2 regions of the Jatrophihabitans lederbergiae genome follow, and region 1 is predicted to be linked to the other one. Evidence: riboswitches for the same ligand, from Rfam matches in the RefSeq annotation. Region 1 holds a riboswitch; the other holds the start of a gene.
What was found. A riboswitch is a leader RNA that binds a small molecule or an ion and turns the genes downstream of it on or off. The one in region 1 is predicted to bind cobalamin.

Region 1 (6,781 bases):
GCTCTTCTTGGTGTAGTTGCCCAACGACGACGCTCTACGGTCCAGCGTCGATGCTCGCCGCTATCGAGGACGCGACCGGGCAGGGATGAGTGTGTCACTCGCCGGCGTACCGACGATGGATCGGGACGCGCTGGTCGCTGCGGTGGAACGACATCTGGACCAGGGCATCGTGGTGATTGCGCCGGTTGCCTCGGCCCAGCAGGCAGTCGCCGGCATTCCACCGAGCGTGCTATTTGTCATGATCGATGGTGATCCGGAGCTTGCGGGGCTACTGGGGCGCCGGCCTCGCCGGCCGCCTCAGTGGCTCGGGATTCGCCCGTCCGACTCAAGCCCAGCCGCGACGAAGCCACCGCTCAACCACGCCGGCCTACCCCTTCCCGCGCGCGTATTGCCAGGTGCTGGCCGCCGACCCGAGGTTCGCGGACGAGGTGGCGATCGACGCCACCGAATCGGAACCGGATCTGTGCAAGCCACGTAACGCCTCGGGTCCCGGCACCGCCCCGCGTTACCGGCCCGACGTACCGCCATGCGCACCGGCCGGTCCACGCTTCTCTGGCAGTACGGCGAGTCGGTTGACCGCGACAACTACGCCGACATCGACCAGATCAATCCCCGGACCGCCGGGTTGCTCGCACCCGACGGCGGCGTCACCGTGGGGCCGCGCTAGCTGTGACGTCAAATCGTCCGAATCGGCAGGTACCTTCGCTGAGAAGCGTCGTCTAGTGCTCGGGCGGCGGAATCAGACCTGCGGCTACAGCCGCTTCCCGGTAGGCGCGGGCGAGATCATCCAATGATGAATGGGCATTCAGTCCACTGGGGTTGGGCACGACCCAGAGCTGGGCGCCGGCCAGACGGTCGGGCTGCTGGCCGACGGTGGCCCGCGGCCGACTGAACGCGATCCGGTACGCGGTGATACCGAGCACCGCCACCACTGCCGGCGCGACGCGATCTACCAACTCCACCAGGCGACGAGCGCCGGCTTCGAGCTCCGTAGCGGTCAGCTCGTCGGCCCGGGCGGTCGCCCGGGGCGCGAGGTTGGTGATTCCGACGCCCGCCGCCAGGAGCAACGCTCGGTCCTCGGCCGAATAACCGGCGGCAGCGTCGATAACCCTGTCAACGATGCCTGCGCGATACAGCGCGGGATAGAACCGATTACCCCGGCGTGCGAAATGCGCCTGAACGGCTGCGGTCCACAAACCAGGGTTGATACCGACGAACAACAGCTGCGTTCGTTCGCCGAGCAGATCAGGCACCGTGGCGTCGCGATAGGAATCCAGCTGCGTCCGGGTGAAGCTCACCGCCGCAGCATAGAAGAGATCGCGCACGGCATCACCGGCGTCCGCAGCAGGACGGCTGACGGTGTCAGCCGATCAGTGACTCGAGCCGCGCGTAGGAGCTCTCCATGCCGTCGGTCATGCCGGTGGCAAGAGCGGTGTCTCGGACTGTGGCATCGGGATAGGTGATGAGCACGGACACCAGCGTGCCGCCCTCGACCGGGGTGAGGGTGAGTTCGTTGGTGGTCGACGGGCCATCGGTGCCAATCATGGTCTCAGTGGTCACGCTTCGGTGTGGCGGCAGGGACTCCAGCAGCGTTCCAGTGAAACTGAACCTTCCTTCGCCGTCGAGCTTTTCCCATTCATAGCGATAGGTCTGCCCCACCTCGGTAGCGACCTCGCACACCGGCATCGTCCAGCCGTCGGGCCCGAGCAGCCACTGCCGCAGCAGTGCCGGCTCCTGGTGTGCCTGCCACACCGCGTCCGGGTCGCCGCGGACGACCCGGCTGATGCGCACCTGGGTGTCGCTGAGAACCTGGGTCGTCGTCCCGTCGCCGGCTGCGAACGCGGCGAGATCGGCGAGGACGGCGTCCATCTGACCCATTGCCTCGGTCATGCCTTGTTCCATGCCCATGCTGAGCAACTTCTCCAACTCGTCGACCGAGTTGAAGCGGGTCGTGGTGGACACCCGGGAGCCATTCGGCGTTGCATCAAAGGCAAAGATCATCCGCATCGAGGGCATCTGGGGGTTCGCCGTGCCGTCCGGGTTCGCGAACCCGTTTCGCACTTCGAAGCTCTTGAGCTCGTCGACGGCGACCCATTCCCAGTAGCCGCGCGAGACGTCGCCATCCGGGCCGGTCATCGCGTACTCGCTGCGACCGCCGACGTAGCCGTCGTGGCGGGTGAACACGGCAGGGTAGGTGGGCGGCCCCCAGAAGCGCTCGAGCATCCGCGGGTCGAGGTAGGCGTCCCAGAGTCGGCGCGGCGTGACGGTGAAGTCGGCGACCACGGTCATGGTGAGCGACTCGGCATCCTTGGTGACGGAGGTGATGGGCATCGTTGGCTCCTGTCTTGTTGTGGCTGTTACTGCGGCTCGGCGAGCAGCGCGTCCAGTCGCTCGACGCGGGCGCGCCAAATTTGTTCATAGGAATCCAGCAGCGCCTGGGCCCGCCGGATCACGTCGGGGTTGCCGCGGACGATCCGCTCACGGCCATGCGGCTGCTTTTTCACCAGCCCGGCTCCCTCCAACACCGCGACATGCTTCTGCACGGCGGCGAAGGACATGTCGTAGGACGCGGCCAGTTCGGAGACCGTCGCCTCACCGGCCAACGTCCGCCGCACGATGTCGCGCCGCGTCGCATCTGCCAAGGCCCGAAAGATCCGGTCGACCTCGGCTTCGCTCAGTGCATCTTGTACAACCATTTGGTTGTATGGTGGCACTCGGCGGAACGCTCGTCAACCCCCTTCCACTCAACTTCCAGTGAGAAGCGACAGGAGCTCCATCGTGGTGCAGGCGTTCTATCACCCTTGACGGCGTCGTCCAGGCGCGCGGCGGCCCGGACGAGGATCGCGAAGGCGGCTTCGAGCACGGCGGCTGGGCGATGGACTACGACGCGGCCGCGGCGGACCAGCCCGACGGGGACGGCGTCGACCACATCGTTGAGGAGTGGGAGAGCAGAACCGAGGCGCTGCTGCTCGGTCGCAGAACGTACGAGATCTTCGCCGGCTCGTGGGGCGTGTGGGACGAGAACGCACCGGGTTGGCAGGGGAGCTGACCAGAAGGTACAACCGCATCCCCAAGTACGTTGCCTCGCGCACGCTGACTGAGGTCGGCTGGCAGAACTCGCAGCTCCTCGGGCCTGACGTTCCCGCTGCGGTCACGAAGCTGCGTGCGGCGCCGCGCGGCGAGATCCGGGTGTGGGGCAGTACCAAACTGATCCGGACAGAGCGCAGCTGGCGTCCCAGCTGTGCTTCGACTTCACCAACTACCGGCTGGGAATAGTCTTCGTCGCAGAGGCCACACGCCCCGACCAGCGAAGAGGGAACGACGCTCAAAATGGAAGGAACCGGCAGCCCGCGAGCGCTAGCGCCGCCCGGCGACGCCTCACCTGGACGGAACATGACTCTGGTCCCCGGGTTCCCGGGGGGGCCCGAGGTCTGTGCGCCGCCAGGGACTCGAACCCCGAACCCGCTGATTAAGAGTCAGCTGCTCTGCCAGTTGAGCTAGCGGCGCCTGTTCAGTTGCTGCGCCCGGTCTTGCTGAGCACGAGTCGAAACCTTACCAGACCGGCGACCCTAGCCCAGACAACCGGGTGTCGGCGTTGACCCCCCTTCCGGCACTGTGGTTGGGTTGGGCGTTACGACGGCAGTGAAGGAAGTCCGGTGCGAATCCGGCGCGGTCCCGCCACTGTTACCGAGGAGCAAGCCCCGACACACCACGGCCGCAAGGCTGGAAGGTGGGGTGAGCGACGCGCCGCCCAGCGGCCAGAATCGGGAGCCAGGATACTTCGGCCGTCGGCAGTGGCCCCAGGGCGTGGATACCCGACGGAGGTAGTGGAATGACCGTGCATGAACCCGGCAGTCGAACGTCGCACGCGCGATCGCTGACCCGCCACTAGATGTCGCGGTTACCTGTCGCGGCCGGCCTGCTGCTCGGCGTCCTCGCCGATGAGCTGTTCGCCGATCCCGCCCGCGCCCATCCGGTGGCTGCCTTCGGCTCGTTCGCCTCCGCGCTCGAGCGGAACCTGTATGCCGACAGCCGCCTCAACGGCACCGTCTTCACCGCGCTCTGCGTGCTGCCGCTCACCGCCGCCGCGGCCGCGGCCGAACGCCGACTGCGCCACCATCCTGCCGTCCGTACGCTCGCCATCGCCACGGCCACCTGGGCAGTCGTCGGCGGCGCTAGCCTGCGGCGCATCGGCTCCAGCCTCGCGCGTCACCTGGACGATGGGAACACCGAGGCGGCGCGGGCGCTCGTGCCCAGCCTGTGCGGCCGAGACCCCCACCAGCTCGACGAGGCCGGAATGGCGCGGGCCACGGTCGAGTCGATCGCCGAGAACACCTCCGACTCCGTCGTGGCGCCGCTGTTCTGGGGAGCGGTCGCCGGCTTGCCCGGCCTGCTCGGTTACCGCGCGGTCAACACCCTGGACGCCATGGTCGGCCACCGCTCGCCCCGCTACGCCCGCTTCGGTACCGCCGCTGCGCGCCTGGACGACCTGCTCAACCTCGCCCCGGCCCGGCTTTCAGCACTGCTCACCCTGGCCGGCGCGCGCACAGTCCATGGCTCGGCACGTGGCGGCTGGAGTGCGTGGCGAGCCGACGCCAGCCGGCACCCCAGCCCGAACGCCGGTCACTGCGAGGCCGCGATGGCGGGCGTGCTCGGCGTTCGGCTGGGTGGCCGCACCGCCTACCGCAGCCATGTCGAGGAGCGCCCGACGCTCGGTTTCGGCCGCGAGCCGGACCCGCAAGACATCGGCAACGCCGTCCGGCTCAGCCATGTCGTGCAGAGCGCGGCGGTGGCCGTGCTGGCCGCGGCGCTCGTGCTGACACGGGCACGTCGGTGAAGGGCTCGCTGCTGGTTGCCGGTGCCAGCTCGGACGCCGGCAAGAGCCTGCTCACCGCCGGTATCTGCCGCTGGCTGGCGCGCGAGGGAGTGTCCGTCGCACCGTTCAAGGCCCAGAACATGTCGAACAACTCCGCGGTCACGGCCGACGGTGGCGAGATCGGCCGGGCGCAGGCCCTGCAGGCGCGGGCGTGCGGCATTGAGGCGTCGGTGCTGATGAATCCGGTGCTGCTCAAGCCGGGCAGCGACCGGCAATCCCACGTCCTGCTGCACGGCAAGCCCTACACCCAGGCCAGCGCTCTGGGCTACCGCGAGCTCAAAACGGCGCTGCGCGAGCAGGTGCTGGCGAGCTACGACACGCTCCGCGGGCAGTACGACGTGGTGGTGTGTGAGGGCGCCGGCAGCCCGGCCGAGATCAACCTGCGCGCGGGCGACCTCGCCAACATGTGGTTGGCGGATCAGCGGAACCTGCCCACCCTGGTGGTCGGTGACGTCGACCGCGGCGGCCTGTTCGCCGCGCTCTACGGCACCCTCGCGCTGCTCGACGACCGGGACCAGTCGCTGGTGGCCGGCTTCGTCGTCAACAAGTTCCGGGGGGACGACCGGCTGCTCGCGCCGGGGCTGGACATGCTGTGCGAGCTGACCGGGCGCCCCGTGCTGGGTGTGCTGCCGTGGCTGCCGGACCTGGATCTGGACGCCGAGGACTCGCTGTCGCTGCCCTGGGCCATCGATGGTGGCAAGCCGGTAGGCGCCGACGTCCTGCGGGTGGCCGCGATCAGGCTGCCCCGGACGTCCAACTCCACCGACGTCGACGCCCTCGGGCGCGAGCCGGGTGTGCTGGTGCACTGGACGACCTCGCCGGCCGACGTGGCCGAGGCCGACCTCGCGGTGCTGCCGGGCAGCCGCGCGACGGTGAGCGACCTGGCGTGGCTGCGTGAGCAGGGGCTGGACCAGGCGCTGTTGCGACGTGGGGTGCTCGGCCGTCCGGTGCTCGGCATCTGCGGCGGCTACCAGATGCTCGCCGGGACGATCACCGACGAGGTGGAATCCGGGGCGGGTACCGTGCCCGGTCTGGGGATGCTGCCGGTGGCGGTGCGGTTCCAGGCGGACAAGGTGCTCGGTCGCCCGACCGGAAACGCCTTCGGTGAGCCGGTCAGCACCGCGTACGAGATCCACCACGGCATCGCAACGCTCACCGCAACCGGGCAGGCCGAACCCTTCCTGGACGGCTACCACAGCGGTGCCGTTTGGGGCACCACCTGGCACGGCGCCTTCGACAGCGACGGTTTCCGCAGGGCGTTCCTGACCCAGGCGGCCTCCGCGGCGGGACGCGACTTCACCGTCGCGCCCGACACCGAGGTCGCCGCCGTCACGGAACAGCAGCTCGACCGGCTCGGCGACGCGGTCTGCCAGCACCTGGACACCGAGGCTCTGACGCGCCTGATCACGTCCGGCGCCCCGCCGGGACTGCCGCGGATTGCCACCCCACTGACCATGCCGAAGCCGATACAGACCACAACACAGCAGCCAGGAGAGCGCACCTCATGACCATCCCCCAGGACCTCAAGGGGTACCCGTTCTCGGCCGTCCTCGGCGCGGACGACATGCGGCTCGCCCTGCTGTTGAACGCGGTGTCCCCGGCGATCGGCGGCGTGCTGGTGCGGGGCGAGAAGGGGACCGCCAAGTCGACAGCAGTCCGCGGGCTGGCCGCGCTGCTCCCTGACCTCGCGGTGGTCGAGGGCTGCCGGTTCGGCTGTGATCCGGCCGCGCCGCAGTCGAACTGCCCGGACGGGCCGCACCTCGACCCGAAGGCCGTCGTCGTACCCGCCCGGCTGGTGGAACTGCCGGTCGGCGCGTCCGAGGACCGGGTGGTCGGCTCGCTGGACCTGGAAAAGGCGCTGTCCCACGGCACCCGCGCGTTCGAGCCCGGCCTGCTCGCCGGTGC
Region 2 (6,781 bases), on a different contig from region 1:
CCTGGGCGGTCTCACGCTCAGCCAGAGACCGGGTGGAACGGAACGGGGTCTTGGCCACGGCCAGCGCGCTGAGTTCCAGCACCGCCGCCCGCGCGATGCCCAACGGCACGGCGCCGAGCAGCGGGAAGATCAGCGACAGCATCGGGATTCGCCACATCGGCCCGCTCGGCCACGGATCGACGTTGGCCGGGTCGATGGTGTGCTCGGCCGGTACCCGCACGTCCTCGACCCGGTAATCGACGCTGCCGGTGCCCTCGAGCCCGGCGGTGTGCCAGGTGTCGAGGAACTGCACCTGCGCGGGTGGCAGCACGACCGCGCGCATGCTCGGCGGCCCACCGGCATCGGCGGCCACCATCGCCCCGCCGATCACCCAGTCGCAGTGCTGGGTTCCGGTTCCGAACGACCAGCGGCCGGTCACCAGGAACGAGCCGTCCGGCTGGGGTACCGCCCGGCCGCCGGGCATCAGCGCGCCGCCGGCCAGTTCGCCGCCCGTCGGGTACAGCTCGCGGGCGCCGTCCTCGGGCAGGAACGCGCCGGCGCAGTTGCTGGCAAGGCCGGTGGCGCTGCACCATCCGGTCGAGCCGTCGGCGGCGGCCAGCGTCTCCAGCAGGTTGATCACGGCGGTCGGGCCGGCCTCGATGCCGCCGAGCTCGCGGGGAACCCAGAGCCGGAACACCCCGGCCTCGCGGAGCGCCGCAACGACGTCCGCAGGCAACCGGCGGGCCCGCTCGATCTCGGGACCGCGAGCGCGCAGGCCCGCGGCGAGGGCGTCGACCGCCTCGGTCACGTCCTGCACGCTGGGGGTCGTCTCGGTCATGGCCGCGCCTTCTCTCTCTGCACGGTGCTGGCCGCGCTCTGTGCATGGTGGCTGGGCGCCGCGCGGGGCTAGAGCGCCTCACGCCTTTGCAGCCACCGTAACGCCACCCACCCGAGCGGCACCGGAAGCCAGAACGTTGCCAGCCGGAAGAGCAGCACCGCGCTGATCGCTGCCGCGCTCGCCATTCCGGCGGCCGCCAGCCCGGTGGACAGCGCGATCTCGACCGCGCCCAGTCCCCCGGGCGTGGGTGCCACGGAGCCGATGGCCGCCCCCGCGAGGTACACCACGGCCACCTGCGCGACGCCGACCCTCCCGTCGAAGGCGTGCACCGAGAACCACAGCGCGGCGATGTAGCACCCGTTGAGCAGCAGCGCCCCGACAACGCCCTCGGCGAGCTTCGCCGGGTTGGTGAGCAGGTTCAGCAGCCTGGGCACCGCCTCGCGCAGTGGCGGCAGCAGCCAGCCGAGCAGCCAGCGCCGCACCGCGGGCAGGGCCAGCGCCAGCAGCATCAGGGCGGCCAGCGCGCCGAGGGCGACGAAGGCCCAGCCCGGGATCGGAACGCTGTGGTGGGCGGGCTCGCCGGTGGCGGTGGCGAAGGCGATCAGCAGCACCACGTGCGAGACGCCGTTGACCACCTGGGACAGCCCGACGCTGGTCGCGGCGCCCGCGGTGCTGACATTGGACTTGCGCAGGTATCGGATGTTCAGGGCGAGACCGCCGACGGACGGTGGGGTGACGAACCCCGCGAAGGACGCGGCAAGCTGGACGAGCACCGTCCTGGCGAACGGCAACCGCTCGCGGACGTATCCGGTGAGCGACAGCGCCGCGGCCACATACGTCGCGGCGGACGCGGCGAGCACCAGCGGTACCCACTGCCAGCGCGCGCCGGACAGCACCGTGACCAGGTCCACCGTGCCCAGCTGGCCCACGATCAGGTACCCGGTGACGATCACGGCGGCGATGGAGATGATGGTCCGCGGCCGGACCCGCTCGACCCGGGCCAGGTCCGGCGCCGGCTGGTTGGTCTGGGCCTGCACCTGGTCACGGACCGCTTCGAGCAGGGCGCTGTCCTGCCGCAGCGCCTCCCGGGTCTGCCGGCTCAGCGCGATCGGCTGCAGCACCGGCACGGTCGCGGCCAGCTCCTCGTCGGTGAGGACGTGGCGGGCGCTGCGTACCGCCTGCTCCGCTCCGGCCCATTGTGCGGTGGTGATCAGCAGCTGCACGCGGTCCAGGCTGATCCGCAGGTCGTTGGCGAACGCCGCGCCATCCTCGGGAATCGGCAGCAGCACGTCCCCGTCCACGCCGAGCCGGATCTGGCCCAGCGTCAGCCCGCGGTGGGTCACCCGGTTGCGGTGCAGCAGGGTGACCGCGCGCCACAGCTCGTCCAGCTGCGCCGGCGTGGGGTCGGTGAGTGCCGTGGTCTCGCGCCACTCGTAGACCAGCACGATGGTGTCCGGGCCGCAGCGCACCCCGGCGATGAGCCGCGGCACCGGAACGCCAGCCGCGCTCGCCGCCATCGCGAGCAGGGACCGGTGCTCGGCGACCCGCTCCAGCGAGAGCGCCGGGGCCGGGGCGAGGTCCGTGCGGATCCGGATCAGCCGGTAGAGGTTGTAGACGGCACCCGAGGCGAGCAGGTCACGGTCGAGGACCTGTACCCGCAGCAGGTGGCCGCCGCGGGTGGTGGCCTCGTAGCTGCGGCCGTCCAGCGTCGACTCGATCCGCAGCAGGCTTGCCAGCTCGATGCCGCGTTCGGCCAGCGCCGCCGCGAGCTGGGCGGCGTCCGGCCGCTCGTTCACGCTGCCGGCGCTGTAGCGGACGGTGATGCCGATGGTCGCGCCGACGACCAGGCTGAGCGCCAGGGACAGCAGCGAGGCCTGGGTCGCGGTGAACACCGACAGCACGTACAGGGCGATGACTGACGCGAGCAGCCCCCGCCACACCACGTCGGCGAGTCCGAGCACCGTCGTGAAGGCGAGCAGCGCGGCGAGGTAGGTGTCCAGTGGCCGGACCGAGCCGCTGCTGCCCACCCGGACGAGGGCCACGTGCAACTGGCTGGCGGGGAACGCGTCGAGCAGCTCGTTCAGCGCGGCGACCACGCCGATACTGAGCAGCCCGGTGAGCACCGCCTCGATGAGCCGCCGGGTCTGGCCCCGGACGATGTCGCGCACCATGAACGCCAGCGGCAGGGCCAGCGCCCCGAAGGCGGCGAGCAGGCTGACCGAGCGCAGCAGGACGTGCGGCACGTCGCTGACCAGCCGCGCGAGGTCTGAGTTGATGCCCCGGCTGGTGTCCCGGGCGATCAGCCCGAGCCCGACCAGGACGAGCACCGCGAGCAGCAGGCCACTGAGCCGGACCAGGTCCAGCGATCGGCGCACCCGGGACGGCGCCGAGTCCCGGAGCTCTATCGGTTCCGTGCCCGCGCCGGGTCGTTCGGTAGCCACGGGCCCGTTCGCCGCGGTTACGGTTCCGGTCCGGTGCTGCATGATTTTCGAAGGGTATTACAGCGAGATCAGAACTCAATCCAGCTCGGCGGGTTCGGCGACGTGTGGCGCCAGCGCCCAGCGCTCCTCCACCGCCATCACCTTCCAGTAGGCGATGGCCAGCGCCCAGACGAGCACGAACAGGCCGACGATGACGAAGCCGACGTTGTTGAGGTCCAGGCCGGCGATCCAGTTGGTGACCGGATCGGTGAGGTCCAGCTTCTCGTGCAGGACGCTGACCAGTTCGATGGTGCCGATCAGCAGCGCCACGGCGACCGAGAGGCCGGTGATCGCGAGGTTGTAGTAGATCTTGCGGATCGGATTGGCGAACGCCCACCGGTACGCGACGTTCATGAAGGCGCCGTCCAGGGTGTCGAACAGGCTCATGCCGGCGGTGAACAGCAGCGGCAGGACGAGGACCGCGTACCAGGGCAGGCCGCCGGCGGCTCCGCTGGCTGCCAGCACCAGCAGGGTGACCTCGGTGGCGGTGTCGAAGCCGATGCCGAACAGCATCCCGATCGGGTACATCTGGGACGGCCGGGTGATGGAGCGCATCAGCGGCCGCAGTATGCGAGTGAGCAGGCCTCGATCGTTCAGCGCCTGGTCGAGGGCGTGCGGGTCGTACCCCTCATCCTTGGCGCGGCGGTACACCCGGACGATGCCGACCAGGGCGACGAGGTTCAGGATGCCGATCAGGTAGAGGAACAGCCCGGACGCGCTGGTGCTGAGCACGCCGAGGTTCTGCCGGGTGGACGAGCCGGCAGTGGTGAGGTCGGTGACGAACTTGGCGCCGAGAGCGATCCCGGTCGCCAGCACGACCACGATGGTGGAGTGCCCGAGGGCGAACCAGAACCCGACCGACACCGGCCGCTTGCCGTCGGCCAGCAGCTTGCGGGTGGTGTTGTCGATGGCCGCGATGTGATCGGCGTCGAAGGCGTGCCGCATGCCCAGGGTGAAGGCGGTGATGCCGATCCCGATCCCGAAGATCTTGTTGCCGAGCATCAGGTGCTGGGGCGCCACCACGGCGATCAGGATTGCCCAGGCGACGATGTTCATGGCGGCGATCACCGCCAGGATCACGGCGATCCGGCGCCATTCGGCGCGTCCGAGACGCGTGGAGACGACAGTTGGCAAAGACATCAGGGTTCCTCTTCCAACACCTCGTGGACAGGGCTGAGCTGTGCCACGGCCGGTCTCCTGGCTCGCAGGTTCCGGATCGCTCCGGTATCGGGCTCGCCTTCCCGGACAATCTCGTCCAGTGGCTAACAGAGCCCGACATTCCTGCTTACAGTGGCGAGGGCCGCTTCGGTTCTGCACCGAATTCCCGAGCACCGTGGCAGCTCGAAAGCTAGCCGCTGGTGCTGCCCGGTGGCAAGTCGCCGGCTTCCAGCACTGCCGGAACACAGCACAGAGGGGCAACCGGTGAACCGGTTGCCCCTCTGTGTGGCCGCCGCACAGTCGGTATGCCCCCCGTCGCCATGGCGGCCGCTGCACATACCAACCTGCGCCGCGCTCAGGACAGGTACGCCTCCAGCTCCGACAGCTGGCCGGCGGCCCATCCACTGTTGGCGGTGAACGTCAGGCGCAGGTATCGGCTGCTGTTCGCCGGCAGGCTGATGGTCACCTTGTTGGCCGACGCCGGGTCGAAGCTGTACGCCGTGGACCCGACCAGCGTGGCGAAGCTGCTGTTGTCCGCGCTGCCGAGCACCGACAGTGTCTCGCTGCGGGCGCCCCACGAGGCGGGCAGGTCGAGCACCAGCCGCTTCGTGGCCATCGAGCTGCCCAGGTCCAGGGTCAGGCTCTGCGGAAAGGCGTTGTTCGTGCTCTCCCAGTAACTGTTCAGGTCGCCGTCCACGGTGCTGGCCGCGACGTAGGTCTGCGAGTGGCCGGTGTCGGTCACCGTCTTGTGCAGAGCAACGTTCCCGGTAGCCGGCGGCGGGGTAGTCGTCGGCGGCGCGGTGGTGGTCGTACTGGCGTACGCCTCGAGCTCGGAGAGCTGCGCGGCGGACCAGCCGCTGTTGGCGGTGAACGTGAGCCGGACGTAGCGGGTGCTGTTGGCGGGCAGCGTCACCGTCACCGTGTTTCCGGTGGCGGGGTCGAAGCCGTATGCGTTCGAGGCGACCAGCGTCGTCCAGGTGCTGTTGTCGGTGCTGCCCAGCACGGACAGCGTCTCGGTCCGCGCGCCCCATGCCGAGGACGGCGGCAGGTCCAGCACCAGGCGGCCGAGGGACTGCGCGCTGCCCAGGTCGGTCGTCAGGGTCTGCGGAAAGGCGTTGGCGCCCTCCCAGTAGGTGCTGGTGTTGCCGTCGACGGCGTTGCCGGCCACATAGACGTCGCTGTGACCGCTGTCGGTGACCGGCCGGTTCAGGGCAAGGTTCCCGGACGGACTGGACGGCGGCGTCGTGGTGGGAGGCGGCGTCGTGGTGGGAGGCGGCGTCGTGGTGGGAGGCGGCGTCGTGGTGGGAGGCGGCGTCGTGGTGGGAGGCGGCGTCGTGGTGGGAGGCGGCGTCGTGGTGGGAGGCGGCGTGGTCGGCGGTTGCGTGGTGCCACCGCCACCGGCGTAGGTGTAGACCGGCGCCGGCCACGGGCCGCAGTACGTCGAGTCCCAGCCGGTGTCGCCGCTGATCTTGTTGATCGCGAACGCGCCAGTCCCCTGGCAGTTGTAGCTGCCGGCGTTGCCCACATGCGTCGCGGTCACGTTGGTGAAGCTGGCGGAGCCGGTGGTCTGCAGCTGCAGCACGAAGGTTCCGGTGCCGTCGATCGTGACGTTGCTGAATGCGACGTTGCTGACCCCGCTGCCGATGAACTGGATCGCCTCGTACGAGCTGTCCAGGATCGAGGAATCGGTGACGTTGATGGTGCCGGTCATGGCCGAGTCCGAGGACCAGAACCAGATCGCGCCGACGCCGAACTGCCAGTTGGAGTCCAGCACGCCGGTCCGGATCAGGGTGTTGCGGGCGATCGTCGTGGTGCCCGCGAGCGGAACCGCGTTGAACCGGTTGCCGACGTGGATGCCGCCGCCCTGGTTCTGGGTGTCGCTGACGATGTTGTCGCTGACCGTGTTGTCATGCCCGCCGTAGATGGCGATGTTGTTCGCCAGGATGGGTAGCTCGACGGTGTTGAACGTGAACGAGTCGTTGGCGTCGGCGTTGCTCTCGGCCCACATCGCCAGCCCGTCGTCCCCGGTATTGCGCAGGAAGCTGTTGGTGACCGTGGAGTGGGTGATGCCGTTGTGGAAGTTCACGCCGTCGGCGGTGGTGTCCAGGATCCGCAGCCGGCTCAGGGTCAGGCCGTCGAACGGGCCGTCCAGCCAGGCGCCGACCTTGGTGTGCTGGATCCAGACGTTGTCCACCGACGAGCTGTTGAGCGCGCCGCCGATGCCGTTGACCTGGGCGCTGTCGTCGCGGTTGGTCACCTCGCCGAAGATCGCGAGATCCGAGACGTGGACGTTGCTGCTGGCGTTCGGCGCGTAGTTGCCGTACAA

Region 2: linked by a shared signal. The riboswitch ahead of RM423_RS07350 (Nickel transporter NicT) and the one ahead of RM423_RS03310 (cobalamin biosynthesis protein) in region 1 are both predicted to bind cobalamin.

The regions. Positions count from the first base shown of each region.
Region 1 covers NZ_JAVREH010000003.1:84,977-91,757, forward strand. Annotated here, with positions in the region: gene RM423_RS03280 (hypothetical protein) at 527-667, shown strand; gene RM423_RS03285 (mismatch-specific DNA-glycosylase) at 720-1,298, opposite strand; gene RM423_RS03290 (SRPBCC family protein) at 1,363-2,331, opposite strand; gene RM423_RS03295 (ArsR/SmtB family transcription factor) at 2,358-2,696, opposite strand; gene RM423_RS03300 (hypothetical protein) at 2,876-3,049, shown strand; tRNA gene RM423_RS03305 (tRNA-Lys) at 3,435-3,507, opposite strand; cobalamin riboswitch at 3,646-3,782, shown strand; gene RM423_RS03310 (cobalamin biosynthesis protein) at 3,893-4,837, shown strand; gene RM423_RS03315 (cobyric acid synthase) at 4,834-6,384, shown strand; gene RM423_RS03320 (putative cobaltochelatase) at 6,381-6,781, shown strand, end outside.
Region 2 covers NZ_JAVREH010000006.1:184,164-190,944, forward strand. Annotated here, with positions in the region: gene RM423_RS07340 (acyl-CoA dehydrogenase family protein) at 1-817, opposite strand, end outside; gene RM423_RS07345 (lysylphosphatidylglycerol synthase transmembrane domain-containing protein) at 886-3,258, opposite strand; gene RM423_RS07350 (Nickel transporter NicT) at 3,334-4,437, opposite strand; cobalamin riboswitch at 4,468-4,648, opposite strand; gene RM423_RS07355 (discoidin domain-containing protein) at 4,811-6,781, opposite strand, start outside.